3 regions of the Burkholderia glumae LMG 2196 genome follow, and region 2 is predicted to be linked to each of the others. Evidence: predicted binding sites of a transcription regulator. Region 2 holds the regulator's gene; each other region holds the start of a gene.
What was found. Region 2 encodes FliA, which starts transcription of late flagellar genes. Its sites were predicted from a motif close to CTAAAGTTTNNNNNNNNNNNGCCGNTA; they were not measured.

Region 1 (10,480 bases), 810 kb from region 2:
GGGCACCCAGCCCCAGCTGTCGTCGATATAGGCCCAGCGGCCGTAGTGGTAGGGTGCGAAGCCCCACGGCGCGTCGTCGACCCAGGTCCAGCCCCACGGCGCCTGCCAGATCCAGTGGCCGGTGTGATAGGGAGCCCAGCCGGCCGGCACGTTGTTCGGAATCCAGACCGCGCCGTACTCGGGCGTCTCGTGCCAGCTGCCGTTCGCGTCGAGATCCTGATAGCCGGGGATGTCGCGCGACACGTAGCGGGCGGAGATCGAGCGATCCTCGGCCGCGTCGCGCGCGTCGCCCCACGTGTCGAATGCGTCGGGCGCGGGCGCCGCGCCGCTGCCGGCCGTCTGCAGGGCGGTGCCGGTGAAGCTGATTTGCTGGCCGGGACCGATCGGCATCTGGCCTTGGTCGCCGTACGCGGTCGCGCTGCCGCTGCGCACCGTGACGGTGGTCGAGCCGCCGTCCGGCGCGACGTCGACGCGATAGTCGCCGGGACCGTTGATCGCCAGCGCGAGGTTCGGCGTGTCGATTTCATAGGCGCTGCCGGGCGGCTCCTCGCGCACGTGCGTCGACAGCGTGCCGAGCGCCACCTTGAGCTGGGCGCTCCTATCGTCGAGATTCAGGATCGAGAGCGAGGTCGATTGATCGAGCCGCACCGCGGTCGAGCCGATATGCATTTCCGAGCGGCCGCCGCGATCGTTCCAGAGCTGGTCGCCGGTGGTCAGCGGGCGGTTCACGGCGGCGTAGGACCAGTCGCTCGCGCCGGCGGGCTCGGTGGTCACCGGGCCGGATAGATAGTCGAGCCGCGCCACGCGCGAGGGCGGGTCGCCCCCCGGCTGCTGCGCGGCAGGCGCGGAGGGCGGCGTCTGGGCGAGCACGCCCGGCGCGGCGAGGCCGAGCGCCGTGAAGGCGGCGAGGGCCAGCGCGGCCAGTGCGCTCGGCGAGGTGGTCAGGAACGAAGCGCGGCGTGATGTCATGTTGAACTCGTGGCTCGAGATCCGGCGCGTCGGCGCACCGGTGAGCTCACTCTACCCGCGCCCGATGTTTCCGAACGCCCGCTTTTGTAATGCGCCTCGCGATCCCTGTAACAAACCATGTCGCCGCGCGTGCTTCGTCAACCGCCTGAAAATCCGCTGTCAACCGGCGGTAAGCAGGCGTGCGAACTGACGCCGTCCTTCCGGCGTGACGCGCAGCAGGCGCGGCTTGCCGGCGGACTCGATCCAGTGCTGCGCGCGGAACGCGTCGAGCAGCGCGGCGCCGAGCGCGCCGGCCAGATGCGCGCGCCGTTCGCTCCAGTCGAGGCAGGTGCAGGCGAAGCGCCGGCGGCGCTGCCGCTCGCGGCCCAGATCGATCTGCCAGCGCGCGAATTGCACCGCGCCGGCCGGTGTGACCTCGACCTCGCGCGCGCCGGCGCTCAGCCAGCCGGCATCGAGCATGCGTTCGTAGAGCTGCACCGCGAGTTCGCCCGCCATGTGGTCGTAGCAGGTGCGCGCGTGGCGCAGCGCGTGCGGCACGGTGCGTGCGGGCCGGCTGGCCTCGGGCGGCCTGGCGGTCGCGGCGGCCTGCGCGAGATTCGCGAGCGCCTCGATCGAGGCGGCGACCTCGGACGAGGCGATCCGGTAATAGCGATGCCGGCCGCGCACATCGGGCACCAGCAGGCCGCCGTCGGTCAGGCGCGCGAGATGCGCGCTGCCGGCCGACGGCGAGAGTCCGGCGATTCGTGCGAGTTCGCCGGCCGGGCGCGCGCTGCCGTCCATCAGCGCCCATAGCATGGCCGCCCGTGCCGGGTCGGCGAGCAGCGCGCCGATCCGGCTCAGGCCGGGAAAGTGCGGGTCGGTGGCGATCATGGGCGGGCTCCGTGGGGCGGGGGTGGTAGCAGTGTAGGCGCGGCGCGGATTCGATGATTTTGGCCGTCGTGAAATGTCGAAGGCGCGTCCGCTGCCGGAGGCGCCGCGTAGAATGCGCTCCATCCGGTAGCGAGAGGAAACGATCATGCGCAAACTGACCAAGGTCTGGCTGGCGGCACTGGCCGTGGCGCTCGTCTGCGCGGGCTGCGCGAACGGCGGCGCGGCGGGCGGCGACGCGGGCCACGGCAGCATCGAGATGTACGGCACGATCGACCAGGGCATCAGCGTTCACAACTGAGCCACGCGCGCACCTCGGCGGACGGACATCGCAGGAAGGGATGGGCGCGGTGCATCGTCGCGGCCCCGTATAATCGGCGCATCCACACGATACCGCCCGAAACGGAGCCCAAGATGTCGAAATCCCCGCCCACCGCGCCGCTCGATCGCTCCGAGACCGTGTTCCGTTTCCTCGCCGAGCCGACCTCCGTGAACTTCGGCGGCAAGGTTCACGGCGGTGCGCTGATGAAGTGGATCGACGAAACCGCCTATGCCTGCGCGGCGATCTGGTCGAGCCGCTATTGCGTGACCGTCAGCGTCGGCAACATCCGTTTCCAGCGGCCGATCCTGGTCGGCAACCTGGTCGAGTTGAAGGCGCGCGTGGTCGCCACGGGCCGCACCAGCATGCACATCCACGTGTCGGTTCAGGCCGGCGATCCGAAGGGCGGCGTGCTGCGCCAGACCACCGACTGCCTCGTGGTGTTCGTGGCGGTGGACGAGAACGGCAACCCGCTGCCGGTGCCGCCCTTCGTGCCCGTCACCGACGAGGAGAAGCGTCTCGCGCAGTACGCGATGGACGTGCGCGCGGCGCTCGACAAGATCGTCGAGCTCAAGCCCGAGGAAGTCGCGAAGGGCTCCGTCTGAAACGGCCGGGGCCGGCGCGCGACGGACGATGCGCGAGCCCGGACCCGGCAGTGATGCCGGCCGGCGCGTCCGCCCCACCGCCCGGGCCTGCCGGGCATCGCGGCGGCGCCGGCCGTGCCGCTCAGGGCTTGCCGATCATCTCGGCCGGCTTGACCCACTCGTCGAATTGCGCCTCGCTCACGTAGCCGAGCGCGAGCGCGGCGGCCTTCAGCGTGGTGCCGTCCTTGTGCGCCTTCTTCGCGATCTGGGCGGCCTTGTCGTAGCCGATGTGCGGATTGAGCGCCGTCACCAGCATCAGCGATTCATTGAGCAGCGTGTCGATGCGTGAACGGTTCGGCTCGATGCCGACCGCGCAGTGGTCGTTGAAGCTGAGCGCGCCGTCGGCCAGCAGCCGCACCGACTGCAGCACGTTGTGCGCGATCATCGGACGGAACACGTTCAACTCGAAGTTGCCGCTCGCGCCGCCGAAATTCACCGCCACGTCGTTGCCGAACACCTGGCAGCACAGCATCGTCACCGCCTCGGACTGGGTCGGGTTCACCTTGCCCGGCATGATCGAGCTGCCCGGCTCGTTTTCCGGGATCGACAGCTCGCCGAGACCGCAGCGCGGGCCGCTGGCGAGCCAGCGCACGTCGTTGGCGATCTTCATCAGGCTCGCGGCGACCGTCTTCAGCGCGCCGTGCGCGAACACCAGCGCGTCGGCCGCGGCCATGACCTCGAACTTGTTTGGTGCCGTGACGAACGGCAACTGGGTGAGCCGGCCGATTTCGTCGGCCACCGCCGCCGCGAACTGCGGATGTGCGTTGAGGCCGGTGCCGACCGCGGTGCCGCCCTGCGCGAGTTCGTACAGATGCGGCAGCGTCGATTCGACGTGGCGGATGCCCTGGTCGAGCTGCGCCACGTAGCCCGAGAACTCCTGGCCGAGCGTGAGCGGCGTGGCGTCCTGCAGGTGCGTGCGGCCGATCTTGACGATCGCGGCGAACGCCTTCGACTTCTCGTCGAGCGTCGCGCGCAGGCGCTTCAACGCCGGCAGCAGCCGGGCGTGGATCGCGAGCGCGGCGGCGATGTGCATCGCCGTCGGGAACACGTCGTTCGACGACTGGCCGCGGTTCACGTCGTCGTTCGGGTGGACCTTGCGCGACTCGCCGCGCACCCCGCCCAGCAGCTCGCTCGCGCGGTTCGCGATCACCTCGTTGAGGTTCATGTTGGTTTGCGTGCCCGAGCCGGTCTGCCAGACCGCGAGCGGGAACTCGTCCGGGTGCCTGCCGGCGATGATTTCGTCGGCTGCCGCCACGATCGCGTTCGCCTTGTCCTCCGGCAGCACGCCGAGCTCACGGTTGACGCTGGCCGCCGCGCGCTTGATCAGCGCGAGCGCATGGATCAGCTCGGGCGACTGCTTTTCCGTTGAGATCCGGAAGTTCTGCAGCGAACGCTGCGTCTGGGCACCCCACAGGCGGGCGTCCGGCACCGCGATTTCGCCGAACGTGTCGCGTTCCATCCGTACTGCTTCGCTCATCTTGATGACTCCGTCACTGAGAAAGGGACCATGCCGCGCGGCGCACGGCATGAAAGCGCAAGTGGGGACGGGCACCGTTCTGGCGACGGCGTCCGGAGGCGACCAGCATAGCGCCGCGGCCGATTTCACGTCGGCTCGCGGCGCAGGCGGTCAGCGGCCGGCCAGCATTGAGGTCTTGCGGTGGAAGCGCCACGTCATCAGCACCGCGACGCTGGCGAGGCCGGCCGCGAGGCCCCACCAGAGCCCGCGCGCGCCCAGCCCGACATGGAACGCGAACCAGTAGCCCACCGGGAAGCCGATGCCCCAGTAGCCGATCGTGGCGGCCAGCATCGGCACGCGCGTGTCCTTGAGGCCGCGCAGGCAGCCCGAGCCCACTGTCTGCACGCCGTCGACGATCTGGAACAGCGCGGCGATGCCGAGCAGCGAGGCCGCCAGCGCGATGGTGCGCGCGTTGGCCGGGTCGTCGAGACGCAGATAGAGCCCGACGATCGCGTGCGGCGCGACGATCATCACGAGCCCGGACAGCAACATGAACGCGGCGCCGAGCCCGATCGCGACGAAGCCCGCGTGGCGAGCGGCGAGCGGCGCGCCGGCGCCGACCCAGTAGCTCACGCGCACGTTGGCGGCCTGGCCGATCGCGAGCGGCACCATGAAGGTGACCGAGGCGATGTTGAGGGCGATTTGGTGCGCGGCGAGCGAGGTCTCGCCGAGCACGCCGATCGTGAGGCCGGTGGCGAGGAACAGGGTCGACTCGACCCCGTAGGTGATCGCCACCGGCCAGCCGATGCCGACCAGCTCGCCCATCAGCGGCAGCTTCGGGCGCGAGGCCGCGACGAACTGGCGGTAGGCCGGCCGGCCATGCAGCAGCAGCATGAGCGAGATCGCGGTGAGCCAGATGGTGAGGGTGGTGGCCGCCGCCGAGCCGAGGAAGCCAAGCCGCGGCAACCCGAACGCACCGTGGATCAGCCCGTAGTTCAGCACCGCGTTGACGCCGACGCTCGCGATCGACACCCACAGCAGGCGTCGCGCCGCGCCGATCGCCGGCAGGAACGAGCGCATCAGGCCGACGCCGATCAGGCTGCCGGGCGCGGCCAGACTCAGCACGCGCGTGTATTCGCCGATGTGGTGGGCCAGCATCGGCGGCTCGTGGAACATCAGCAGCAGCGGCTCGGTGTAGAGCAGCACCGCGATCGCCGGCACCGACAGCAGCAGCGCGAGCACCACGCCGGTCCAGTAGATGTGGGGAATCTGGCTGTCGTCGCGGGCACCGCGCGCGTGGGCGACACTGACGCTGACCGAGCTCAGCACGCCCTGCAACACCGTGACGGCGACGAAGAACAGCGTGGCGCCGAGGCCGCCGGCGGCGAGCGCATCGGGACCGAGCGAGCCGAGCAGTACCGTGTCGGTGACGCTCATCGCCATCTGCGAGAGCTGTGCGATCGCAAGCGGCGCGGCCAGACGGGCGGTGTCGGCTGCGTGGCGGGAAAAGGAGGGCGGCGCGAGAGCGGCGCGCGAGAAATCGTGACGCGGCATGAGCGGTGCGCGCGAGTGCGAGCCCGCGCGGCGTTGTTGTACTGGGACGGCAAGCTTACGGGTTTCGCTTCCCGCTGTCGAATCGCGCCGCGCAGGGGCCCGACGTGCCGGCGGGCAGCGCCGCACGCACCTCGGCGGGGTGCGGCGAAGCCGAACCTGACCCTTAAGCGCCGTGGACGGCGATGCGCGTGTCCTCGAACAGCACCACTTGGCCCGCGCGGATCTTGCAGGTCTTGCGCAGCTCGACGGCGCCGTCGACGCGCACCGCGCCCGAGGCGACCAGGACCTTGGCGGAGCCGCCGCTGTCGGCCACGCCGGTGATCTTGAGCAGGTTGTGCAGTTCGACGAATTCGCCGGTCAGCGTGAAATCCAGATTGGGCATCGAATGGCATGCACGGCGTGCGCGCATGAGTAAAAAAGACAAGGCTTCGCATCATAAGCCAGCGCGATCACCGCGGCGAGCGCCGCGTGAGGCCGGCACCGCCGGCGCCGGCCAGTTCTGCGCAAAGCCCGCCGCGACGGGCACGGGCGGCGCATCGGGCGCGGCGCGCGCCGCGCCCGGGGACTTACCGGACGCGCGCTGCCGGATCGGGAACGAACGCTGCGCAAGCCTTGAGGCCGGCATCGACGACGCGACTCCGAGACGGCGTAAACCCGACCGCATGGGTGGTGGCAGGCGCTGGTGCGCCGGCCGCGAGCCGCCGGCGGCGGGCGTGCGCCGGCCGGGCAGCGATGGCGGCCATGACGGCGACCCGGCCCGGCCGGCCGCCGGCATTTCATGAACCTGCCGCCCGTTGCGGCGGCGTGGCGCGGTTCGCGGTCGAGCCGTGTCCCATTCACCCGAGGAGAAATGTCATGTCCGGAATTCGTATGAAGCTGATGAGCGCGCTTGTCGTGACCACCATGGCGTTCGGCGCGACCGCCGCCATGGCCCAGGCTGGTGGCGGCGCAGGTGGCGCAGGCACGGGCGCTGGCGCTGGTGCCGGTGGTGGCGGCGGCGGTCCGTCGGGCGGCGCCGGCATGAGCGCCGGCGGCGGTACCGACGCCGCACCGACCGCGCCGGGCACCGGTCCGGGCGCCGGCGGCACGGGCGCCAAGCATTCGACGGCGCCGCATGCGAAGATGCGCTCCCATAGCTCGATGCACGGCGCGAAGTCGAAAGCGGGCGATGCCGTGAACGGCAATACCAACGGCATGTCGCCGATGGCGCCGTCGGGCGGCGGCAACGGCTCGCAGTCGCAGTAAGCGACACCGGCGCCGCGGCCTGCGCGTGGCAGTCCCGACGCGCGTGAGCCGCGGCTGCGCGCCCGGGCCGGATGCCGCGTCGAGCGGGCCGGCGCGGCCGCGGGCGGGATTACGGCCTGCGCTGCTGCTTTTGCTGAACCGGCGCCTTGGGCTGCATCGGCGCAGCCACCAGGAAGATCCCGCGCAGCCACCCGGCGAGCCGCGAGAAGATGTCGTAGGGTTCCTCGACAAAGATTTCCGGCTTCAGCAGGCGCAGGTATTCCATGATCTGCTGGGCTTCCTGCTTCTGGAACGAGCCGTGCGAGATGCCGAGCCGCAGCAGCCCGCGCAACTCGCCGAGCTTCTCGCGCGCCAGGCTGCCGACGCTCATCTCGCAGGCGAGCTTCGCCTCGTAGACGCGCTGGCGCAGCGATTCGGCGAGCCGCCAGGCGGGCGTCTGCATCCGTTCCTCGAGCGTCTGGATGTCGTGGACCGCGGATTTGATCTGCGCGGCGAGCGGCTCGATCTGGGCCGGATCGCCCTGCGCTTCCGTGACGAGCGCGGTGGCCCAGTCCTGGCACGCCTTCACGAGCTCGTCAGGGGTCCATTCGCTGCGCGACGCGAAGCCGAAGCCGAAGCTCTCCGCCTGCCGCATCATGATCGCGAGCACGTCGGGGAATTCCTTGTCGAGTGTGCGTTTCGCCCACGCGTACTGGCCGCCCTGCAGCATGCGCTGCACGGCGTTCTCGGTCAGCGGCACCATGTTGTCGAGCAGCTTGGCGCGCAGGAAGTCTTCGAACGACGGCGTCGCGAACTGCGGATCGAGCTTCTGCGACACGCGCACGAAGGCCTCGAAGTCCTTGCGCAGCGACGTGATGGTGTCGTCCTTGATCGACAGGGTGATCTGTCCCATGAATCTCTCGAAGCGCGTTGGCGGCCGGCGCCAGGGTGGTTTTCCTCTTATATCGGCGCCCGGCGAAGAAACTTGAGGGCGGCGCGCCGAAATTCGCGAGCAAGCCGCGGGCGGAGCCCGGTCCGGTCCGCGCGCGGCGCGTGGCGGCCGACACCATTACGGCGGCGAGCGCGCCGACCAGCTGCGGGCTGCGCCATCCCAGCTCGAGGCCGCCGCCGTGTGGCGCCACGGTCATCGGCACGGTGATCGCGGTCAGCGCGGTAACGGGCACGGGCGAGGGGATCGCGGCGGCGCGGCTTAGCTTACTTGAGCGGGATCGGCGTGCCGTCCGGCACGGGCACCGCGGTCACGCTGTTCTTCGCGCTGCCGCTCACGATCCGGTCGCTATAGGTCAGATAGACGAGCGTGTTGCGCTTGCGGTCGACCACGCGCACCACGTGCAGCGTCTTGAACACGAACGACAGCCGCTCGTTGAACACGTCGGTCTGCTGCTTGAGCGGCTGCGTGAAATGAATCGGACCCACCTGACGGCACGCGATCGATGCCTCGGTCGGGTCCTCGGCGATGCCGAGGCTGCCCTTGATGCCGCCCTTGCGCGCGCGCGAGACGTAGCAGGTCACGCCCTGCACGAGCGGATCGTCATACGCCTCGACCACGACGCGGTCCGAGCCGGTCAGGCGGAAATTCGTGTTGACGCTGGCGATTTCCTCGGCATGGGCCGCGAGCGGAAGCAGCGAGGCGGCGCAGGCCGCGAGGGCGGCGGCGAAATGGCGGGTCATGGTTGGCTGGCGCGGGCGCAAAGCGGCTGGGAGTTCGACTCTAGCACGGCCGGCGAGCGCGGGCTGCCTCGCGTACCGCTGCGCGGAATCGGGCGGCATTCGCGATGACCGTGGCGATCGAATCGACGCGCCGAGCATCAAGGCTGCCGTCGACCGCCCAATGCAAAAAGGCCCGTCGTATGACGGGCCTTTCGCTGTCTGGCTCCCCGACCTGGGCTCGAACCAGGGACCTACGGATTAACAGTCCGGCGCTCTACCGACTGAGCTATCGGGGAATAAATCGGTACTGCGTTTGTTCTCGATGCAGAAGCCGCGTGGCAAGGCCGCGCCGGCTCTGCACTTTTGGCTCCCCGACCTGGGCTCGAACCAGGGACCTACGGATTAACAGTCCGGCGCTCTACCGACTGAGCTATCGGGGAACAAACAGCAGAGAAACGAGATTGTATGAGGCGCTGCAGGAGGTGTCAAGCGCTCTCGTTAAATTTCCAGGGCACAGTTGCGCAGCGCGACACGCCTCGGGCACGCTCAGCGCTCGAGCAGATGGAGCTTGTCCTGCACGTCCTTCCACTCGTCGGCGTCGCCGGGGGCGGGCTTGGTCTTCGTGATCGACGGCCACAGCTTCGCCAGCTCGGCGTTCAGCGGCGTGAACTGCTGCTGATCGCCAGGAACGTCTTCCTCGGCATAGATCGCATTGGTCGGGCATTCGGCCACGCACACGGCGCAGTCGATGCATTCGTCCGGGTCGATCGCGAGGAAATTGGGACCTTCACGGAAGCAATCCACCGGGCATACATCGACGCAATCGGTGTATTTGCACTTGATGCAGCCTTCGGTCACAACGTGAGTCATTCAAAACGCTCCTGCTTGGCGAATATGTGTGTGGGGAGGCGGGCCTTGCGCCGAATATGCCATTGTAACTGATGCGGAAAAGCGGCATCCAGCCGCTCCGCAGCGGTCTTATATCGTTTCGTGATTAGTTTATGTCGCACCGAGGCCGCTGCGACGAAGTGTCTCCTCTCGCATTCGGGTAACATGCGGCAGGCAGATCGGGCAGCGCGCGCGCTGCCTGCGGGCTCGGCTCGCTCCGGATTCCGCTACTCCCGCTGATCCCGTTTTTGGCAGTCTCGAATCATGATCATTACCTCGCTGCTCGACACCGATCTGTACAAGTTCACGATGATGCAGGTCGTCCTGCATCACTTTCCCGCCGCCAACGTCGAATACCGCTTTCGTTGCCGCACCCCGGACGTCGATCTCGTTCCCTACATCGACGAGATCCGCGACGAGGTGCGCGGGCTCTGCCAGCTGCGCTTCAACGACGCCGAACTCGACTATCTGCGGCAGATGCGGTTCATCAAGAGCGATTTCGTCGATTTCCTCGCGCTGTTCCACCTGAGCGAGAAATACATCGAAATCTCGCCCTCGCCGAAGGGCAACGGCGAGATCGACATCGCGATCCGCGGTCCCTGGCTGCACACGATCCTGTTCGAGATCCCGGTGCTGGCGATCGTCAACGAGGTCTATTTCCGCAACACGCAGAGCGAGCCCGACTACGGCGAGGGGCGCGGGCGGCTGCGCGAGAAGATGAAGCTGCTCGGCGCGCGGCCCGAGTTCGCCGACTGCAAGATCGCCGACTACGGCACGCGCCGCCGCTTCTCGAAGGTCTGGCACGAGGAGGTCGCGCTGACGCTGCGCGACGGGCTGGGCGAGCAGTTCGCGGGCACCAGCAATGTCTATTACGCGATGCGGCACGGC
Region 2 (10,480 bases):
TCCGAGTCGAAGTGGCCGATGTTGCAGACGATCGCGTTGTGGCGCATCGCCTTCATGTGGTCATGGCCGATCACGTGGAAGTTGCCGGTGGCCGTCACGAAGATGTCGGCCTTGTCGGCCGCGTATTCCATGGTCACCACGCGGTAGCCTTCCATCGCCGCCTGCAGCGCGCAGATCGGATCGATTTCGGTGACCCACACCGTGGCGCCGAGGCCGCGCAGCGACTGCGCGCAGCCTTTGCCCACGTCGCCGTAGCCGGCCACCACCGCGATCTTGCCCGCGATCATCACGTCGGTGGCGCGCTTGATGCCGTCGACGAGCGACTCGCGGCAGCCGTACAGGTTGTCGAACTTCGACTTGGTGACCGAGTCGTTGACGTTGAAGGCCGGGAACGGCAGGCGGCCGTCCTTTTCCATCTGGTACAGGCGATGCACGCCGGTGGTGGTCTCTTCCGTCACGCCCTTGATGTGGGCGAGACGCTTCGAATACCACTGGCCGTCCACGTCGAGGTGCGCGGCGATCGACTTGTACAGCGCGACTTCCTCCTCGTTGGTCGGCTTGGCGATCACCGAGCGATCCTTCTCGGCCTTGGCGCCGAGGATCAGCAGCAGCGTCGCGTCGCCGCCGTCGTCGAGGATCATGTTGGCGAACTCGCCGTTCGGCCATTCGAAGATGCGGTGCGAGTACTCCCAGTACTGGTCGAGCGACTCGCCCTTGAACGCGAACACCGGCGTGCCGGCCTCGACGATCGCGGCGGCCGCGTGATCCTGCGTCGAGAAGATGTTGCACGAGGCCCAGCGCACGTCGGCGCCGAGCGCCTTGAGCGTCTCGATCAGCACGCCGGTCTGGATCGTCATGTGCAGCGAGCCGGCGATGCGCGCTCCCTTGAGCGGCTGCGCGGCCTGGTACTCGTCGCGGATCTGCATCAGGCCGGGCATCTCGGTCTCGGCGATGGTCAGTTCCTTGCGGCCCCAAGCGGCCAGCGAGAGATCGGCGACGACGTAGTCCTGGGAAGCTTTCGGGTCGATAACGGCGTTCATCACGCCCTCCTTTCTAATCAAAGATTGGTGACGTGAGCGCCGTTCAGAAAGCGGCAAGCCCAGCCGGCGCGGCGAATCGTGCGATCCGCGCTGCGCGCCGGGCGGGCCACCGCCTGGTGAAGATTTCCGAGCCTGGCGGGCCGGTGCCCGTCGCAACGCTCCTCGGAAACGAGCAAGGATTGTAGCAAAGTGTCGAGAAGAATTCCCGCGCGCTTCGCAGAAGGCTGGTGGGCCGATTACGGATCGGAGCCGAATTTCCGAGGCGCACCGGCACGCGCGTCCTCTACGCGCGTCCTCTCAGTGTTCGGCTCCCACCCAGGCCTGCTCGCGCAGCCGCGCGCGCAGGCGCGCCACGGCCTGGCTGTGGAGCTGGCACACGCGCGACTCGCTGACCTCGAGCACGGCGCCGATCTCGCGCAGGTTCAGGCCGCGCTCGTAGTAGAGCGACATCAGCAGCTTCTCGCGCTCGGGCAGGCGGTCGATCGCCTCCACCAGCGCCGCGCGCAGATGCTCGTCGAGCAGCGCGGACAGCGGGTCGGAGTGGTCGACGCGGTAGCGGTCGAGGAACGGCTCGTCGTCGGCCGAACGGTCGAAATCCTCGTAGTAGATCAGCTGGCTGCCGTGCAGGTCCTGCAGCATCGCCTGGTAATCGTCGAGCGGCATCTCCAGGTGGGTGGCGACCTCGCTCTCGTTGGCCGAGCGCCCGAGCCGCTGCTCGACCTGATGAATGGCCTGCTCGACCTCGCGCGAGGTCTTGCGCAGGCTGCGCGGCAGCCAATCGTTGCTGCGCAGCTCGTCGAGCATCGCGCCGCGGATGCGCTGCGTCGCATAGGTCTCGAACTGCGCGCCCTGATCCTCCTTGTAGCGGCTCGCCGCATCGAGCAGGCCGATCATGCCGGCCTGGATCAGGTCGTCGAGATCGACGCTCGCAGGCATTTTCGCGACCAGCTGCAGGCCGAGCCGGCGCACCAGCGGCGCATATTTCGCGAGCACCTCGGCCTGCCCCATCCCGCCCTCGCCCATCGCGGACGTGGACAGCTTTCCTTGAGCGTTGTACATCGGCTCCCTCCTGAGTGCCCTTGGGTCAAACGGCGTGCGCCGCGCCCCGTTCGACGGCCGGATGTCCGGCGAAGGCCCGTCCGGCGGGATTCGTCGGACGCATCGGCCAGTACAGCAGGTCTGAGGCGATCTGCCGGTAGTCGCGCGCGGCGGCTGACGACGGAAACGCATCGACCACGGTGTGCACGAGTTCGCGTGCGCGCGGCACCAGCGGATCGGCGCTCACGTAGCCGCCCTCGGCCAGCGCGACCGTCAGATAGCGGCCTGCCACGCCCGCCAGATTCTCGTAGGCGGCGCGCGCGTCGGACTCGCTCTGCACGTGGTTGACCAGCACGCGGAACTGCGCGAGCGCGTGCGCGTAATGGAGCCGCTTCATGCAGGCATAGGCCTCGGTGATCGCGGAGCCGGCCACGCGCGTCACGATCAGCACGTCGTGAGCGGCACGCGCAAGAGCAGAGAGCGCGCCGTTCGCGTCGCGCTGAGCGTCGACGAGCACGATGTCGGCCGCGCCTTCCAGATAGGCGGCAAGGCGTTCATCGTCGTAGCCGTCGCGCGCGAGGTCGGCGGCGACGCACAGGGAAAAGCCGGCTTCGTGACGCACCGCGTTGCCGCTGCGCAACCGGGCGCTGCCGAGCGTCGCGGCGGCCGAATTGGCGTCGTTGCGCTCGTCGACGACGAGCACTTCCTTGCCGAGCGCGGCGAGCGCGGCGGCCAGGTTGACGACGGCCGAGGTGCAGCCGACCCCGACGGGGCCGCCCGTCACCGCGACGATCCGGTTCGCGCGGCCGGCCAGCAGCCGCCGCAGTCCTTCAGCCTGATCGGTGATTCGTTTATCCAAAGTAGACCTCGTGATGTCCGGAACCCGGACGGCCGCCAGCCAGGGCGGACAGCATGCCGGGCAGATCGTCTTCGAGCGGCACGAACGGCGAGCCGTCTCGCGGTACACAGAACGCGCTCTTGAGCAGGAACTTGCGCGTTGCCACGTATAAGTTCTCCGGCACCTTCTGGCCGGTCGACACGTAATGCACCGGCAGCTGGTAGCGGATCACGGTGTCGAGCACGCCGCCGAGGTTGGTGGCCTCGTCGAGCTTGGTCAGGATGCAGCCGGCCAGATCGGGCTGGTCGGAGCCGCGATAGGCCTGCACCACCTCGTTGAGCGTGTCGCCGTGGCTGGTGGCCGCGAGCAGCAGCAGGCGCTGCACGCGCGCGTCGGCGCCCTGCAGCATCGCGATCTGGTCGGAGACGGTGCGATCGCGCTGGCTCATGCCGATCGTGTCGATCAGCACGATGTGCTTGTTGCGCAGCTCGGAGAGCGCCAGCTGCAGGTCGCCGCCGTCCTTCACGGCATGCACCGGCACGCCGAGGATCCGGCCGAAGATGCGCAGCTGCTCGTGGCCGCCGATCCGGTAGCTGTCGGTGGTCAGCAGCGCGACCTTGCTGGCGCCGAAGCGCATCACGCAGCGCGCGGCCAGCTTCGCCGTGGTGGTGGTCTTGCCCACGCCGGTCGGCCCCATCAGCGCGAACACGCCGCCGCGCTCCATCAGCGCGTCCTCGCTGTCGAGCACCGGCAGGTTGCCGGCCAGCACCGATTCGGCCCAGTCGCAGGCGCCTTCGAAGCTGCCCGCCGAGACCCCGGCCGGCAGGTTGTCGACCACCGTGCGCACCAGCTGGGCCGAGAAGCCGGCCGCGAACAGCCGCTTGGTCAGCGCGCCGTGCAGCGGCGTGCGGCGCTGGCGGTCGTTCCACATCAGGCCGGCGAACTGCTCCTCCATCATGCCGCGCATCGCGCTCAGCTCGTGCATCACCGTTTCGTTGACGATGCGCTCGATGCGCGCGTTGACCTCGTCGGCCAGCGTGGCGGCCGACGCGCCGGCGCGTTCCGCCTGCTTCGGCGCGGCGGCGGCCGCGGCGGTGGCGCGCGCGGCGCTCGCCTCGGCGGACTGGCGCGCGGCCACGTTGCGCACGATGTCGCGCGCCCACTCGGGCGGCTCGCCGTCGTTGCGCGCGGCCGGCGCGATCGGGCTCGCGGCGCCCGGCGACGCCTCGGCGCGCGGCGCCGGCGAGACCAGCGCCTCGTGCTGGCGCGTCAGGCGGCGCGCGTGCTCGACGAGCCACGGCGCGGGGGCCGAGGACGCGGCCGGCTCGTCCTGCACCGGCGCGGCGGCCACGGTGGCGGCCGGCGCTTCGCCGTCGTCGAGCAGCTCGTCGTCGGCGTCGAATGCACCCGCCGGCTCGGCGCTCGCGCCGAACACCGACGAGAACACGTCGGGCAGGCCGCCCGAGGCATACGGATTGTTCGGCGCGGCGGCGCGCGGCATGCCCGTCACGGCGCTAGCCGGACGGCTCGCGGGCGGCAAGGCGCGCATGCTGCCGGCGGCGGCGATGGGCGACTTCGGCGACAGCGCGGCGAGTTCGGCGTCCGCGAGGGCGACGATTTCGACCGAGCCGTCGTCAAGCGTGCGGTTCGACAGCACGACGGCATCGCCGCCGAGCGCCTCACGCACCAGACGCAGCGCGTCGCGGCTCGTTGGGCCGGTGAATTTGCGGATGTTCAAGCGTTACCCCCGATGACGTTCGTGACTTTGATCGTGCGTGTCTCCGGCACTTCGGCGTAAGACAGCACCTTCAATTGCGGCAGGCTGCGGCGCAGGAAGCGCGCGAGCATCGCGCGCAGCGCGTGCTGCACCAGCAGCACGGGCGGCAGCCCCATGTTCTGCTGCCGCAGCATCGCTTCTTGCGTGCCCATCAGCAGCGTCTGCGCGAGTCCGGGCTCGAGGCCCGGGTTCGCGCCGGTGGCGAGCGCCTGCGACAGCACGCGCTCGAGATTCGAATCGAGTCCCATCACCTGCATCTCACCCGAGCCCGGATACCACTGCTGGGTGATCGCGCGGCCGAGCGCGAGCCGCACGGCCGCGGTCAGGTCGTAGGGATCGGTGATGCGGCCGGCCTGCTCGGAGACCGCCTCGATGATGGTGCGCATGTCGCGGATCGGCACGCCTTCCTCGAGCAGGTTCTGCAGCACCCGCTGCAGCGTGGTCAGCGACACCGTCTTCGGCACCAGATCCTCGATCAGCGACGGCGCATCGCGGCCGGTGCGCTCCAGCAGCGCCTGCACTTCCTGGCGGCCGAGCAGCTCGGCGGCGTGCTGCACCACCAGGTGGTTCAGGTGGGTCGCCACCACGGTGCTGGCGTCCACCACCGTGTAGCCGTACACCTGCGCCTGCTCGCGCTGCGACACGTCGATCCAGACGGCCGGCAGCCCGAACGCCGGGTCGCGCGTCTGCGCGCCGGGCAGCGCGGCCGTGACCTGGCCCGGGTTGATCGCGAGCCACTGGCCCGGATAGGCCTCGCCGGTGCCGACTTCCACGCCCTTGAGCGCGATCCGGTAGCCGTTGGGGCGCAGCTCGAGGTTGTCGCGGATATGGATCACCGGCGGCAGGAAGCCGATTTCCTGCGCGAACTTCTTGCGGATGCTCTTGATCCGCTTGAGCAGCTCGCCGTCGCCGCCGGCCTCGACGAGCGGGATCAGCCGGTAGCCGACCTCGAGCCCGAGCGGATCGATCAGCGTGACGTCTTCCCAGGTCGCTTCGTGGCTGTCGGCCGGCAGCGCCGCGGGCGGGGCGATCTCGCTGACCGCGCCCATCGCTTGACGGGCGGCCTCGCGGCGGCGCATGGTGCGCGCCATCCAGATCGCGCCGCCGCCGAGCAGCAGGAACGCGAAGTGGGGCATGTTCGGGATCAGGCCCATCAGCACGATGATGGTGCCGGTGATGGTCAGCACGCGCGGGTTGGCGAACAGCTGGCCCGTGATCTGCGTGCCGATGTCCTCGTCGGTGGCCACCCGCGAGACGATCACGCCGGCCGCGGTCGAGATCACCAGCGACGGGATCTGCGCGACCAGGCCGTCGCCGATGGTCAGCAGCGTGTAGTTCTTGCCGGCCGCGGCGAAGCTCATGTCGTGCTGCACGATGCCCACGATCAGCCCGCCGATCACGTTGATCGCCATGATGACGAGGCCCGCGATCGCATCGCCGCGCACGAACTTCGAGGCGCCGTCCATCGAGCCGTAGAACTCGGCTTCCTGTGCCACCGACACGCGCCGCTTGCGCGCCTGCTCCTCGTTGATGAGGCCGGCGTTGAGGTCGGCGTCGATCGCCATCTGCTTGCCGGGCATCGCGTCGAGCGTGAAGCGCGCCGACACTTCGGCGATCCGCCCCGCGCCCTTGGTGATCACCGTGAAGTTGATGATCATCAGGATCACGAACACGACGATGCCGACCGCGAAATTGCCGCCCACCAGGAAGTGGCCGAACGCCTCGATCACCTGGCCGGCCGCGTCGGGGCCGGTGTGGCCCTCGAGCAGCACCACGCGCGTGGAGGCCACGTTCAGCGACAACCGCAGCAGCGTGGAGAACAGCAGCACGCTCGGGAACGCCGCGAAATCGAGCGGCTTCATGGTGTACATGCTGACCAGCAGCACCATCACCGACAGCGCGATGTTGAACGTGAACAGCAGATCCAGCAGCATCGGCGGCAGCGGCAGGATCATCATGCCGAGGATCATGCAGATCAGGATCGGCCCGGCCAGCGCGCGCAGATTGGCGGCGTCGAAGCGCCCCGCGAGCTTGGTCGACAGCCCGGACGGCGTGCTCATGCGACATCTCCTTCGTTACGTGCGCCGCGGCCCGCCGCGGGTGTGCCGAGTACCTCGGCGGCTTCCTGCAATTCGTCCTCGTCGTCGATCTCGGCGCCCTTGTCGAGCTCGGGCGGCACGTCCAGGTCGACCGGCTCGGCCGGGAACGCCCCGCCCTCGCTGCGAAAGCGCTTGAGCTGGTAGACCCATGCCAGCACTTCGGCGACGGCCGAATAGAGCGAGCCCGGGATCTCGCGCTCGAGGTCCACGTTGTGATACAGGGCGCGCGCGAGCGGCGGCGCCTCGAGAATCGGCACGCGGTGCTCCTCGGCCAGTTCGCGGATGCGCAGGGCCACCAGGTTCACGCCCTTGGCGATCACCTTCGGGGCACGCATCTCGCCGTCGGTATAGCGCAGCGCGACCGCGAAGTGGGTCGGGTTGGTGACCACCACGTCGGCCTTCGGCACGTTGGCCATCATCCGGCGGCGCGCCATCGCGCGCTGCTGCTGGCGAATCCGGCCCTTCACGTGCGGATCGCCCTCGCTCTCGCGGTGCTCGCGCTTGACTTCTTCCTTGGTCATGCGCAGCTTCTTGTTGTACTGCCAGATCTGGTACGGCACGTCCATGCCGGCCACCACCAGCATGCCCGCCACCGTCATGCCGCAGCACACCGCCACCAGGTGCAGGGTGCCGGCCAGCGCCTCGTGCAGCGGCAGGTTGAGCAGGCCGAGCATCTCGTCGTGGCTGCGCCAGATCGCGATGCCGCCGATGCCGCCGACGATCACCGTCTTGGCCAGCGCCATGCCGAGCTGGATCACGCCCTGCGGCGAGAAGATCCGGCCCAGGCCCGAGATCGGGTCGAGCCGGTCGAACTTGAAGCCGATCGCCTTGGTCGAGAGCAGCCAGCCGCCCAGCGCGATCGGCGCCGCGAGCGCGGCCAGGCCGGTCAGCGCCAGCACCGGCGCGATCGCGGACAGCCCCTCCATGCCCGCGCGGCCGGCGCCCGTCAGCATCTGGTGGGTGTCGAAGGCGCTCGCGCGGTCGAACGTGAGCGAGCCGCGCAGCATGGTACGCAGATGTTCGCCGATCGGACCGGACAGCAGCCAGGCTCCATAGAAACCAGCGGCGAGCAGCGCGAACGAAGCGAATTCGCGCGAGCGCGCGACCTGCCCCTCCTCGCGCGCCTTTTCACGGCGCCGGGGAGTGGCATCTTCGGTTTTTTCGAGATCGCTGTCCTCTGCCACTGCAGCCTCCGGTCGGAGACGGCGGGATGCCGTTTCCAGTACAGCGATTATTGATGGAGAGGGCCAGCGGCGATCGGTCGAGGAAAGCGGGGAAACGGGGGTATTTCAGACGATCGGGGTGCGCCGCCGCGGTGAAAACGACGCGACGCGGTCGGCCGGGTAGCCGGGTGGCGGCAGGATCGCCCCGTGCGGCGCCGGGCACCGCGCGCCAGATGGGAGCCCGGGAGCCCGGGAGCCGGGCCTGGCCGCGACGCCGGCACGAGATGGCCGGCCGCTCCCAATGAAACCGGGTGCCGACGGCGGCGGCCGCGGCGGCGCGCCGACGACGCCGCGCCTGCCCGGCTCCGCTGGCCGTCCTATGTCTGGTGTCCAGCCGCAGCGCGTTCGAGCGCCGCCAGGTCGAGCTTCTTCATCGTCATCAAGGCACCCATCACGCGGGCCGCCTGCGCCGCGTCGGCCTCGCCGAGCAGCACGGGCAGCTGCACCGGCACGACCTGCCACGACACGCCGAAGCGGTCCTTGAGCCAGCCGCATTGCTGGGCGCTCTCGTCGCAACCATCGCCGAGGCTCGTCCAGTAGCGGTCGATCTCGTCCTGCGAGCGGCAGTTGACCACGAACGACACGGCCGGCGTGATCCGGAACACCGGCCCGCCGTTGATCGCCGAGAAGGCCTGCCCGGCCAGCTCGAACGCCACCGTCATCACCGTGCCCTCCGCCTGGCCGGCCGCGCGGGCGCCTTCCCTGCCGTAGCGCGCGATCCGCGTGATGCGCGAATCGTCGAACACCGACACATAGAAATTCGCCGCGGCCTCGGCTTCATGATCGAACCACAGGAACGGCGTGATTCGCTGGATCGACGGCAGGGCCGTCGCAGTCGTCTGATGCATCGCGTGCCTCCGGGTGTGCGCGCGCCGGACCGGACGGCGCAAGGCGCCGTGCCGCCGACGCGGCCGAACCCCGATGATAGGCGCCGCGCGCCGGGCCTGCCCGCCATGAAAAAGGGCATGACCACCCGGCCCAACGGGCCGGGCGATCATGCCCTCGTCAGGCGGCGGCCCGCGGGCCGCGTCGCCTCAGAGCGCGACGAACGGCGTCTGCGTGCCGCCGATGCTGCGCTGGTCGATGCCGAAGTAGATGGTGCGGCCGTAGAAATGCGGCAGCCCGAAATCGAGCGTCGAATTCTGGCCGAACGGCCCGCCCAGGTTCGCGATCGCGTATGCGCCGGTGTTGAACAGCGTCTGCGCATTGGCGATCGTGAACGCGACGCTCAGGTTGTTGGTGCCGTCGGTCACCGTCGCCGTCAGGTCCACGTTCGCGCTCGGGCAGTAGAACGAGGTGTTGCGGCTGCAGGTCGGCAGCGAGGCGCCGCCGCTGCTGTCGAAGAAATACGCGTTCGAGCCGGTGTCGAAGAACGCCGCCGAAATCGCGCGGCCCTGGAACGTGCCCGTCAGGTCGCCCGCGGTGGTGGTGGTGAGCCGCGTGACGCCGCTCGGCAGCGCGGCCGGCACGCCGAGCGTGAGCACGCCGGTGGCGATGCCGCCGCTCGGTGCGTTGAGCTGCACCGACACGCCGTTGTTGTTGCTCGGCAGACGCGCCACCGGGTTCGCGACCTGCGCGTTCAGCGCCACCGTGGTGGCCGTGCAGGCGCCGCTCGAGGGGCATGAGTAGTAGTTGCTGAAGGTGGTCGACGACACGCACGCGACGCCGCAATCGAACGGTGCCGGGCCAACCCCCAGGATGCCGTTCGCGCCGAGCGCCGCGACCGTGTTCGCCGAGGTGCTGCCGTTCGAGCAGCTGCTCGGCACGTTCGAGGTGCCGAGGTCGCCGATGATCTGCACCGGCAGCGCGCTCGCGGTGAGCCCGCCGATGGTCACGTCGGCCTGGCGCACCGAGCCCCAGGTGAAGCTCGACACGAACTGCCCGCATTCGGCGAGCGCGCCGCCGTTCGAGGCGCTCTGCGCCGGCAGGTTGCCGAGCACGCCGGAGGCGGCGCTGCTGACGAGGCGCAGCCCGTAGGAGGCGGTGTCGAGCAGCACGTTGTCGATGGTCTGGCAGGTGGCGGTGCCGGGCGCGCACACCTTGACGCTCACGCTCGGCATGTTGACGACGTTCTGCACGCCCGCGTTGACGATGATCGGCATCTGGCCGTTGCTGCCGGTGCCGCCGCTGGTGCCGGAGCTGGAGCCGCCGGAGCTGGAGCCGCTGCTGCTGCCCGCCGTGGACTGCCCGCTGCCGGTGCTGGCGGTGCTGCTGCTGCCGCCGTCGCCGCCGCCGCAGGCCACCAGCAGCGCCGTGATCGCCACCAGGCTCAGCGCGCCGAGCCAGCGAAGAGGATTCGATGAGGTACGCAAGATGGAGCCCCCGGGGTCACTGGATATCATTGCCGGTCACACCGGCCGGCAGCGCCGCCGGCAGCCAGGCCTGGCCGACGAAGGCGCCCATGTGGCCGCCCGCGTGGACCACCAGCGAGCCGGAATCGACCGTGATCGGCGCGCGCAGGCCGT
Region 3 (10,480 bases), 350 kb from region 2:
GCGTTGGCCTGGTAGTTGCGCTGCGCGGTGATCAGGTTGACCAGCTCGCCCGTCAGGTCGACCGTCGAATTCTCGGTCGTGCTGCCCTTGATGGTGCCGTGGTTGGTGCTGCCCGGCACGCCGATCTGCGGCACGCCGGAGGCGGCGGTCTGGATGTACTGGTTGCCGCCGATGCTGGTGAGGCCCTGCGGATCGTTGAAGTTCACCACGAACACCTGGCCGAGCTTCATGCTCTGGCCGTTCGAGTAGCTGCCCGTGATGGTGCCGTCGGCGGCCACCGAGTAGTTCTGCAGCGCGCCCGACGCAAAGCCGTCGGCCACCAGGTTCGACACGCCGCTCTTGGTCGCGCCGAACTGGGTCGAGCCGGTCAGGTCGAGCGAGACCGACTGCGGCGTCACCGCGCCGGTGGTATTGGCTATGCTGAAGGTGAACTTGTTGCCCGAAGCCGTCGCGCTCTTCGCGGTCAGCCCGGTCAGCTTGCCCGAGCTGTCGAACGAGGCCGTGCCGAGGTCGGTCGGGGCGGTGTTGTCGGCGCCCGCGTACACTTCCCAGCTGCCGACGGTGGTCGACTTCACGAAGTACAGGTTCACCGTCTTCGCGTTGCCGAGCGAGTCGTAGGCTTGCACCGGCTGCTTGAGCGTGTAGGTCGACGAGTCGCTGAAGTTGAACGGCGAGTTGGTCTGCGCCGTGTCGGTCGTGCTCAGGTTGAACTGGCCGGTGATCGACGAAGTCGCCTTCGGCGGGATGTTGCCCTGCGGCGCGGTCAGCGGCACGATCGCCGAGGTGTTGATGCTGCCGTCGGCGTTCACGCCATAGCCCATCAGCTGGCCGCCGGCCGAGTTGGTGATGTTGCCGCTCGCGTTCGGGCTGAACTGGCCGTCGCGCGTGTAGGTGGTCACGCCGTTCGAGTTCACCTGGAAGAAGCCGTTGCCCGAGATGGCCATGCTCAGCGGGTTCTGCGAGGTGGCGAAGCCGCCCTGCTGGAACACCTGCGCGACCGTCGCCAGCTGCGTGCCGATGCCGATGCCGTTGGCGACCGCGCCCGACACCGAATTCGCGTACAAGTCCGAGAACTGCGCCGAGGCGGCCTTGAAGCCGACCGTGTTCGCGTTCGCGATGTTGTTGCCGATCACGTCGAGGTCGCTCGATGCGCCCTGCAAACCGCTCAAGCCCTGTTGATAACCCATGTTGGTCTCCGATGGCGCGAGGCCTGATCAGTTAGGTAGACGAGGAATTGTTCTTGTCGGCCGTGCCCGAGCCACTGCCGGAACTGCTGGTGCCGCTCGAGGCGGTCCCCGGGAAGATCGCGCCGACGTTCGGCAGGCCGACCGTCGTGCCGTTCGAAAGCACCAGGCCCGGGGTGCCGTCCGACTGGCGGATCACGCTCTGCACCTGCGCGGCCGTGAGCGTGGTCGCCGAGGTGCTGGCGCCGCTGCCGTCCGTGTAGCTGGCGCTGATGGTGTACTTGCCGTCTGGCAGCGTCGCGCCCGACGAGTCGGTCGGCGTCCAGTTGATCGGGATCGTGCCGGCCGCCTGCGCGCCCGCGTCGATCGTGTTGACCACCGTGCCGGCCGAATTCTTGACGGTGATCTTCAGGTCGGCGGCGGCGGACGGCAGCTGCACGCCGAAGCCCGTGCCGGCGCCGCCCGAGACGCTGAGCGTGCTGCCGGGGGCCAGTACGTTGCTGCCGATCAGCAGCGCCGCCTGGGTCTGCTGGCCGGCGGTGATCTGCGAGGACAGCGAGGACAGCGACGAGTTGAGCTGCGCGATGCCGCTCACGGTATTGATCTGCGCGAGCTGGGACGTCATCTGCGAGCTGTCCACCGGGCTCGTCGGGTCCTGGTTCTGCAGCTGCGTGACGAGCAGCTTCAGGAAGGTCTGCTGCAGGTCCGACGCCGAGGTCGACGCCACGCCGCTGTTGTTGCTCATCGTGTCGACCGGCAGAGTGGACGTGTTCGTGCCGTTGCTGCCGATCGAGTTGGTAGTGGAGCTCATCTCCGGGTTGCCTTTCGCGAGTTCGCGGATACGCTGGGTCGGGTTGGGAATCGGTCGCGGGGTGAACCACGGGCCGCACCAGCACGCCCCGGTTCACGACACGGCACTCAGGTGCCGATCGTCAGCGTCTTCAGCATCAGTTGCTTGGCGGTGTTCAGCGTCTCCACGTTCGCCTGGTACGAGCGCGAGGCCGAGATCATGTTCACCATTTCCTGCACCGGGTCGACGTTCGGCAGCGTGACGTAGCCGTTGGCGTCGGCGGTCGGATTCGACGGGTCGTAGCTGGTCTTCATCGGCGACGGATCGTCGATCACCTGCTTGACCTGCACGCCGCCCACCCCCTGCCCGGAGCGCGTGCGCGCGCCGCCGAGCGGCTGGGTCTCGAACACCACCTGCTTGGCTCGGTAAGGCTTGCCGTCCGGGCCGGTCACGCTGTCCGCGTTCGCCAGGTTCGACGCGGTCACGTTCAGGCGCTGCGATTCGGCGGACATCGCCGAACCGGCGACGTCGAAGATGTTCATCAGCGAAGGCATGGAAATTCCTCGTTTGCGGCTGAAAGAATGGCGGCGTGCCGGGTTACGAACCCGAGGTGATCGCGGCGAGCATCGCCTTGATCTGGCCGGTCACCACCGTCATGCCGGCTTCGTAGTGCACCGTGTTGTCGGCGAACTGCACGCGCTCGGCGTCCAGATCGACCGTGTTGCCGTCCAGCGAGGGCTGGTTCGGGATCCGGTACGCGGCACGGCCGAAGTCGTCGCTCGGGCCGCCCGTGGCCGACAGGCGCGTGTTGCCGCTCATGTGGCCCGGCTCGGTGGCCGCCAGCGTCATGCCGCTCGTCACGCCGGCCGGCCGCGCCAGCGGCAGCTGCGTGGCGTTGTCGGCGGCGGCCTGGCCGGCCTGGTGCTTGAGCGAGCGGCCGAGCGCCGAGGCGAAGTCGACGTCGCGGGCCTGATAGCCCGGCGTGTCGGCGTTCGCGATGTTCGAAGAGATCAGTTCCTGCCGGTATGCGCGAACGTCGAGCGCCTGGCGGCCGAACGCGAATTCGGCGTCGAGTTTGTCCATCATCGTGCGTTCCTCCATCGGGAGCGGTGCGGCGTCTCTTCCCCGCGCGCCGTGCGGCGGCCAAAAAAGACGCTTTTCGATGACAGCCATCGTAGGCGCGAGAGGCAAGCGGCAATCGGGCGAATAACCGGCAAAGCCCCCCTCTATTCATCGTTTGCCGCCTCACCCGGCTGCCTAGAATGCGATCCCGTACCAACGGAATTCTCTAGGAGGCGGCGATGGCGCAGACGAACGCGAACGCAGCGGCAGGCGCGGCACGCGGCTTCGGCGCGCGCGAGCGCTCCCGGCGTTGCCGCCTGGCCCTGCTGGCGCTGGGCCTGGCCGGCCTGCTGCCGAATCTGGCCGCCGCGCAGGCGGCCGGCGGCGACGGCATGATCGTGATCCCGGGCCGCGGCGAATCGGCCGAGACGGCGCTGGCCAACGCCAACGCGCACGGCGTGAGCACCCCGGCCGCGCACCCGCCCGCGTCGAGCCTCGCTTCGTACAGCGCGGCCGACTTGCGCAACGCCTACGGCGCCGGCGCCCGCAGCGGCGGCACGCCGCCCGCGCCCGCCGGCACCATCGGCATCGTGCCGGGCGCGGGCGGCGACAGCGCGCTGCGTGCCGCCGCGATGGGCGAGACGCCCGCCAACCGGCCCGAGCCGCCGCTCTACCCCATGCCCGGCAGCGCGACGACGCGGCCGGCCGTGAATCGCGCGGCCCCGCGCACCGAAAACCAGGGCAACGAGGCGGCCGGCTACGCCGCCGGTTATGCGGCCGGCATCGCCGCGGCGCGCCGCGCGGCCGCGGCCCAGCCGGCGCCGGCCGCCGCGGCGCCGCGCCATCCGTCGGCCGGCTCGCGCGGCTCGGCCGCTACGGCGCCCGCGGCGCTCGGCACCGTGCGCGCCGTCTATTCACCGGGCGCGACGGAACGTGCGCCGGCCGGCCAGGATGCGGCGGGCGGCGCGATGCGCTACGCGGCGCCGGCCGTGATGCGCGTCTCGGCGCGCCAGAGCGCGCCCTCGCCGAGCGCCGTCGCCGCGGTGGTGGCGCCCACCCTGGCGCCCGCTCCGGCTGCCGCGCCGGCCGAGAACGGCGCGGCCCGCAACGCCGGCGCGGCCCCGGCCGCCGCGCTCGGCCAGCCGGCCGGCCAGCAGGACCCGGAAGCGATCCGCGCCGCGGCGCTCGCGTTCCTGCGCCAGCAGACGGCCGGCCTGCCCGGCAAGGCGATCGTCACGGTGACCGCCGCGTTCCCGCGCGGGCTCGCGGCTTGCGCCACGCTCGAACCGTTCCTGCCCACCGGCGCACGGCTCTGGGGCCGCACCACGGTGGGCGTGCGCTGCGCCGGCGCGCGGCCGTGGACGCTCTACCTGCAGTCGAAGATCGAGGTCCAAGGCAACTATTACGTCGCCGCGCACGCGCTCGCGCCGGGCGACGTGCTGACGGCCGCCGACCTCGTCGCGCACGAGGGCGACCTGACCATGCTGCCGCTCGCCGTGATCACCGATCCGGCGCAGGCGGTGGGCGGCACCTCGCTGGTGCGCGTCGCGGCCGGGCTGCCGCTGCGCCAGGACATGCTGCGCAGCGCCTCGTCGGTCACCATCGGCCAGACCGTGCGGGTGGTGGCGGCCGGCCAGGGATTCTCGATTTCGTCGGAGGGCAGCGTGATGAACAACGCGGGGCCGGGACAGCAGGTGCGGGTCCGGCTGGCGGCCGGCCAGATCGTGACGGCGGTGGTGAAGGATGGGAACACGGTGGAAGTTCCGTTATGATGGGCGCGGCCTGAAAGCGGCCGGAAAGCTTGCAAAGATTTGTTTATGCAAGCCTTTATGGATGAGCAGGCGCTAAAGTTCGGCTCTGATCTGCCGTTATCTTGCTCAAATCGTTCAGGAAGCCCATCGTGAAAATCGATACCACCCCCGCCACGAACGTCCGCCCGGCGTCCCCCGACGCCGCTTCGCCGCGTACCCAGGCCAGCAGCAGCACCGCCCCGGCGGCTGCCGCGCCGGCCGAAAGCGCGCCGGCCGGCGGCGATGCGAACGTGAATCTGTCCTCCCTGTCCACGAATCTGCGTTTGCTCGCGGCTTCGGGATCGGCCGACATCGACACCGCGAAAGTGCAGTCGATCCGCGACGCGATCAAGAATGGATCGCTGACGATCGACACCGGCAAGATCGCGGACGGCATCCTGCAGACGGCCAGCGAGCTGCTGCGGACACCGGCGAGCCTCGGCTGAGCACGACGCGGATGACGCCCCCGGGCGCGCGGATGGTCCGTGCGCCGTCGTTTTGAGCGAGATGCAATGAAAGAAGCCCTGCTGGCGACGATCAACGACGAGCATGCGACGGTCGAGGCCTTCGCTTCGCTGCTCGTCTACGAGCAAAAGGCACTGACGGCGGCGTCGCCGGCCGACACGCTGCCGGACATCATCGCGCGCAAGACGGAGCTGGTCGAACGGCTCGCGTCGCTGGAAAAGCAGCGCGACGCGCAGCTCGCGGCGCTCGGCTACGCGGCCGGCAAGGCCGGCATCGACGCGGCCGCCGAGCGCGACCCCGGCATCGCGAGCCGCTGGAAGCTGCTGCGCGACGCCACCGAGCGCGCGCGCCACGCCAACATGAACAACGGCATGCTGATCCGCATCCGCATGGACTACAACGAGCGCACCCTCCAGGTGCTGCGCGCGCAGCCCGCGCGCGCCGGTCTCTACGGCCCCGACGGGCGCGTCTCCAACCCGGTGCGCTGAGCGGCGGGCGGCAGGCGCCGCCCGCACCCGGGTTTTCCCGTAGATCGCCGCGGCTTGTGCCGCTGTCTCGTATCGACCGCCCCGGCGCCGCCGCTTCGGCAGGCGCCGTCCGACCGACTCGTCACGGCGCCCGACCGGCCACCGTCTCGTCCCGCCGTCCTACCCTCCCAGCCTCAGCCGTGCTCGCCGGTCGCGAGCGCCGCCGCCACCGCGTCGGTGCGTGCTCGCTGCACGGCATCGCGGATCGCGTCCGGATTGCCGCGATGGCCGGCCGCGATCTGCCCGGCATCGACCGCGCGCGCGGCGACCAGCGCGCGCCGCAGCCGCTCGGCCTGCGGATACGGCTGCGTCTCGAGCCCGAGCCGGCCTCGCGCGTCCGCCTCGCAGGCCTGCAGCATCTCGGCGAAGCGCCCCGGCTTGCGCAGCGCGTCGGCGCGTTCGAGCAGGCGCACCAGCGCGGCGGCACTCATCGACATCACCTGGTGCAGGTTGCCGTGCTCGCGCGCCACCAGCAGCGCCAGGTCGCGACACTCGTTCGGCACGCGCAGCCGCTCGCAGAGCGGCCTGAGCAGATCGACGCTGCGGCCCTCGTGGCCGATGTGGCGCGGCAGCACCTCGGCCGGCGTGGTGGCCTTGCCGAGATCGTGGGTCAGCGCGGCGAACCGCACCGGCAGCGAATAGGCATGCTTGGCCGCGTGATCGATCACCATCATCACGTGCACCCCGGTATCCACCTCGGGGTGGTAGTCGGCGCGCTGCGGCACGCCGAACAGCGCGTCCACCTCGGGCAGGATGCGCGCCAGCGCACCGCACTCGCGCAGCACCGCGAACATGCGCGACGGCTTCGCCTCCATCAGCCCGCGCGACACCTCCTGCCAGACCCGCTCCGGCACCAGCGCGTCCACCTCGCCCGCCGCCACCATCTCGCGCATCAGCGCGAGCGTCTCGGGCGCCACCGTGAAATCGGCGAAACGGGCCGCGAAGCGCGCGACGCGCAGAATCCGCACCGGGTCCTCGACGAACGCCGGCCCGACGTGGCGGAACCGCTTCGCGGCCAGATCGGCGCGCCCGCCGAACGGGTCGATCAGCTCGCCCGTGATCCGGCCGTCCGGATCGATCTCGCGCGCCATCGCGTTGATCGTCAGGTCGCGGCGCGCCAGATCCTCGTCGAGCGTCACGTCCGGCGCGTAATGGAACTGGAAGCCGTGATAGCCGGCCGCCGTCTTGCGCTCGGTGCGCGCGAGCGCGTACTCCTCGTGCGTCTGCGGGTGCAGGAACACCGGGAAATCCTTGCCCACCGGGCGGAAGCCGCGCGCGGCCAGCTGCTCCGGCGTGGCGCCCACCACCACGTAGTCGCGGTCCTGCACCGGCAGGCCGAGCAGGGCATCGCGGATCGCACCGCCTACCACATAGATGTTCATGCGCTTGCCTCCCGGCCTTCTCAGTATTCGACCATGCGCGTCTCGCGGCGCGCGCCCTCGTTCCAGGCCGCGACCGCCGGCAGCGCGAGCATGCGCTCGACATAGGCGGCCGAGACCTCGCAGAGCACCGGCGCGTAGCAGACGAAGCGCATCACCACCGGCGCGTACATCGCATCGGCAATCGTGAACGCGCCGAACAGGAACGGGCCGCCCGAGCGCGCGAGGCAGTCGCGCCAGATCGCCTCGATGCGCGCGACCTGGGCCAGCGCGGCCGGCGACAGCTCGCGGCCGGGCTGCGGCGCGCGCAGGCTGAACGGCATCTCGGCGCGCACCGCGGCGAACCCGGCATGCATCTCGGCCGAGACGCTGCGCGCCCGCGCGCGCGCCACCGGCTCGACCGGCCACATCGGCTGCGCGGGAAACCGCTCGGCGAGCGTCTCGGCGATCGCCAGCGAATCCCAGACGGCATGGCCGGCCTCGTCGATCAGGCAGGGCACGCGGCCCGACGGCGAGAGTGCCAGGATGCGCGCCTCGGTGTCGGGCGCGCGCAGCTCGATCAGGGTCTCCTCGAACGGTATCCCGAAGTGCCGCATCAGCACCCAGGGCCGCATCGACCACGAGGAATAGCTCTTGTCACCAATGATCAATCGCATCGTCACGTCTTGTCGTCCAGTCGAAGGGAAGCGCGCCGCGCCGGCCGCGCGACGGGTGCGCCCGGCGCGGGTGCCCGCACCGCGGGGCGAGCCGACTCGGCCCGCCCGGCAAGCAGCGCGGCTAGGCCGTCGCGGCGGCTGTCGTCAGCGCCGCGAGCGCCAGGCGTCGTAGCGCGTGCCGCCGGCGGCGAGATAGCCGGGCGCGACGCTTTCGAGGCTCGCGGGCCGCACCCCGAGTTCGGGCGCGAGCGGGCCGCTCAGCACGTTCGGCACGCGCATCGAGTCGAGATTGTCGCGCGTGATCACGGGCTCGCCGGGCAGATGCTCGAACACGCATGCCTGCAGCCGCGCGAGCGCGTCGGGCAGCCGGATGATGCGCGCCTGGCGGCCCACCAGCGCGCCGCAGTAGCGCACCAGCTGCTCGAGCGTGTAGACGCGCGGGCCGCCCAGCTCGTAGGTCCGCCCGTAGGCCGCGCGGTTGCCGGCCACGGCCAGCAGCGCCTGCGCGACGTCGCCGACGTATACCGGCTGGAACTGCGCGTCGGGCATCGCGAGCGGCAGCACCGGCAGCAGCCGCTGCAGCCGGGCGAAGGTGGTCAGGAATGCGTCGCCGGGGCCGAACACCACCGACGGCCGCAGCACGGTGACGGCGAGCGCCCCGCCCGAGGCGGCCGCCGCCGCGTGCAGCGCGGCCTCGCCGTCGCCCTTCGAGCGCTGGTACATGCTCGGCCCCTGCGAATCGGCGCCGAGCGCGCTGACCTGCACCAGCTGCGCCACGCCCGCGCCGGCGCAGGCTGCGGCCAGCGCGCCCGGCAGCGCCACGTGCAATTGCCGGAAGCCCTCGCCGTAGGGCGTGCCGTGGCCGCCGTGCAGCGTGCCGACCAGATTGATCGCGACGCCGGCGCCGGCCACCACGCGCGTGAGCGAGCCGGCGTCGAGGCCCTCGAGTTCGACCACCTCCACCGGCATGGTGGCGAGATGGCGGGCGCGCTCGCGGCGCCGCGCGGCGACGCGCACCGGATAGCCGGCGCGCACCAGGGCCGCGACGAGGCGCGCGCCGATGAAGCCGGTGGCGCCGACGAGCGCGATGGTCGGACGATCCATGGCGAAACTCCCGTCAGGTGTCGAAAACGCGCCGCCGGCCGGGCCGCGCGCAGCGCAAGGGCATCGGGCGCGGCACCGGGCGGCCCGGCGCGGGCCGCCGGTGCGCGTGGTTCAGGGCGCGATGAAGCCGAGGCGCGCCTTCAGCGATTCGGGCTTGCCTTCGAACAGCGCCGCGTAATAAGTGGTGTTCGACAGCACGTTCTCCACGTAGTCGCGCGTCTCGTTGAACGGGATCGTCTCGGCGAAGATCGCGCCCTCCACCGGCTTCGTCAGCGCCTGCCGCCACTGGCGCGGCCGGCCCGGGCCGGCGTTGTAGCCGGCCGTGGCGAGCACGGCCGAGTCGTCGAACTTCTGGTAGATGTCGGACAGATACCAGGTGCCGAGCTGGATGTTGGTGTCGATGTCGTGCATCTGCTCGCGCGAGATGCCGCCCATGCCGAGCTTCTTGGCGACCAGCTGCGCGGTGGCCGGCATCAGTTGCATCAGGCCGCCCGCGCCGACCGAGGAACGCGCGTTGGTGATGAAGCGCGACTCCTGGCGGATCAGGCCGTAGGCCCATTCGATGTCGAGGCCGTTGGTCTGCGCGTAGCGCTCCACGATCGGCCGGTACGGCGCGGGGTAGCGCAGCGTGAAGTCGTGCAGCGCGGTGGTGCGGTCGGCGGTGTTGACGGTGCGGTCGAGCAGGTCGATGCGCTTCGCGTATTCGGCCGCGGCCAGCAGCTGGCGGTCGGTCATGCCGCGCAGCGGCCAGTTCCACTCGCGGTTGCCCTCGAGCCGCAGGTTCAGCGCATAGAAGCGCCGTGCCAGCGCGAAGCCCGGCACCTGGCTCATCGCCTCCACCTCGGCGTCGGTCACGGTGGTGCGCGGCGGGATCACGGTCTTCTGGCCGAGCTCCTCGGCCGCGAGCTGGCCGTAGAAGTCGAAGCGGCCCGCCACCTGCTCGAAATCGCGGCTCGCGCCGCCGGCGTCGCCGGCCTGCTTCAGCGCGCGGCCATGCCAGTAGAGCCAGGCCGGCTGCGCGCGCAGGTCGGCCGGCATCTGCTCGATCGCCCAGCGCACCATCGGCCAGTCGCCCGCGAGCAGCGCCGCGCGCACGCGCCATTCGTAGCCCGGCGTCGACAGCGGCGCGCCGCCCGACTGCTTGTAATACTGCACCGCCAGCGGCAGGCGCTTGATCGCCGCCTGCATGCCGATCTCGCCCCAGGCGATCGCCTGCTCGGGCTTCGACAGCGTACCGAGCGTGGCGAGCATCGCCGCGGCCTGGTCCGGATCGTTGCGCGCCATGCGCGTGATCGCGATCAGCGCGAGCTGGCGCGAGGTGGCGTCGGCGCCCACGCCGCGCGCGAGGAACAGCGGCGGCGCGCTCGCGGCCTGCTCGAACGCCACCGGGCGCGGGCCGAGCACGTCGGCGATCTTGCCGGCGGTGGTGGTGTAGTTCTGCTCGAACGCGAGCCGCACCTGCCTCCAGACGTCGTCGGACGAGAACTGCTGGTTCACGGCGAGCGCCGAGATCAGATCCACGC

Region 1: a site for FliA is predicted at 7,997-8,023, ahead of KS03_RS21745 (DUF4088 family protein). Genes of this name have one in related genera too.
Region 3: a site for FliA is predicted at 4,881-4,907, ahead of flgM (flagellar biosynthesis anti-sigma factor FlgM). Genes of this name have one in related genera too.

What each region holds. Positions count from the first base shown of each region.
Region 1 covers NZ_CP009435.1:2,016,747-2,027,226, forward strand. Annotated here, with positions in the region: gene KS03_RS21710 (DUF6600 domain-containing protein) at 1-969, opposite strand, end outside; gene KS03_RS21715 (ArsR/SmtB family transcription factor) at 1,129-1,839, opposite strand; gene KS03_RS32355 (hypothetical protein) at 1,985-2,137, shown strand; gene KS03_RS21720 (acyl-CoA thioesterase) at 2,251-2,760, shown strand; gene fumC (class II fumarate hydratase) at 2,882-4,276, opposite strand; gene KS03_RS21730 (MATE family efflux transporter) at 4,427-5,809, opposite strand; gene KS03_RS21735 (RNA-binding S4 domain-containing protein) at 5,973-6,191, opposite strand; gene KS03_RS31600 (hypothetical protein) at 6,217-6,591, shown strand; gene KS03_RS32090 (hypothetical protein) at 6,665-7,054, shown strand; gene KS03_RS21745 (DUF4088 family protein) at 7,164-7,946, opposite strand; partial or broken gene KS03_RS30320 (AzlD domain-containing protein) at 8,080-8,217, opposite strand; gene KS03_RS21750 (CreA family protein) at 8,249-8,725, opposite strand; tRNA gene KS03_RS21755 (tRNA-Asn) at 8,925-9,000, opposite strand; tRNA gene KS03_RS21760 (tRNA-Asn) at 9,069-9,144, opposite strand; gene fdxA (ferredoxin FdxA) at 9,251-9,574, opposite strand; gene pncB (nicotinate phosphoribosyltransferase) at 9,857-10,480, shown strand, end outside.
Region 2 covers NZ_CP009435.1:1,208,044-1,218,523, reverse strand. Annotated here, with positions in the region: gene ahcY (adenosylhomocysteinase) at 1-1,040, opposite strand, end outside; S-adenosyl-L-homocysteine riboswitch at 1,141-1,210, opposite strand; gene KS03_RS18075 (RNA polymerase sigma factor FliA) at 1,338-2,099, opposite strand; gene KS03_RS18070 (nucleotide-binding protein) at 2,125-2,937, opposite strand; gene flhF (flagellar biosynthesis GTPase FlhF) at 2,930-4,654, opposite strand; gene flhA (flagellar biosynthesis protein FlhA) at 4,651-6,753, opposite strand; gene flhB (flagellar biosynthesis protein FlhB) at 6,750-7,976, opposite strand; gene KS03_RS18050 (VOC family protein) at 8,333-8,863, opposite strand; gene KS03_RS18045 (DUF3443 domain-containing protein) at 9,050-10,327, opposite strand; gene KS03_RS18040 (DUF2844 domain-containing protein) at 10,344-10,480, opposite strand, start outside.
Region 3 covers NZ_CP009435.1:858,599-869,078, forward strand. Annotated here, with positions in the region: gene flgE (flagellar hook protein FlgE) at 1-1,187, opposite strand, end outside; gene KS03_RS16380 (flagellar hook assembly protein FlgD) at 1,219-1,995, opposite strand; gene flgC (flagellar basal body rod protein FlgC) at 2,103-2,528, opposite strand; gene flgB (flagellar basal body rod protein FlgB) at 2,572-3,060, opposite strand; gene flgA (flagellar basal body P-ring formation chaperone FlgA) at 3,276-4,808, shown strand; gene flgM (flagellar biosynthesis anti-sigma factor FlgM) at 4,937-5,272, shown strand; gene KS03_RS16405 (flagella synthesis protein FlgN) at 5,339-5,779, shown strand; gene KS03_RS16410 (multifunctional CCA addition/repair protein) at 5,953-7,200, opposite strand; gene KS03_RS16415 (glutathione S-transferase family protein) at 7,221-7,853, opposite strand; gene KS03_RS16420 (NAD-dependent epimerase/dehydratase family protein) at 7,998-8,957, opposite strand; gene KS03_RS16425 (lytic transglycosylase domain-containing protein) at 9,069-10,480, opposite strand, start outside.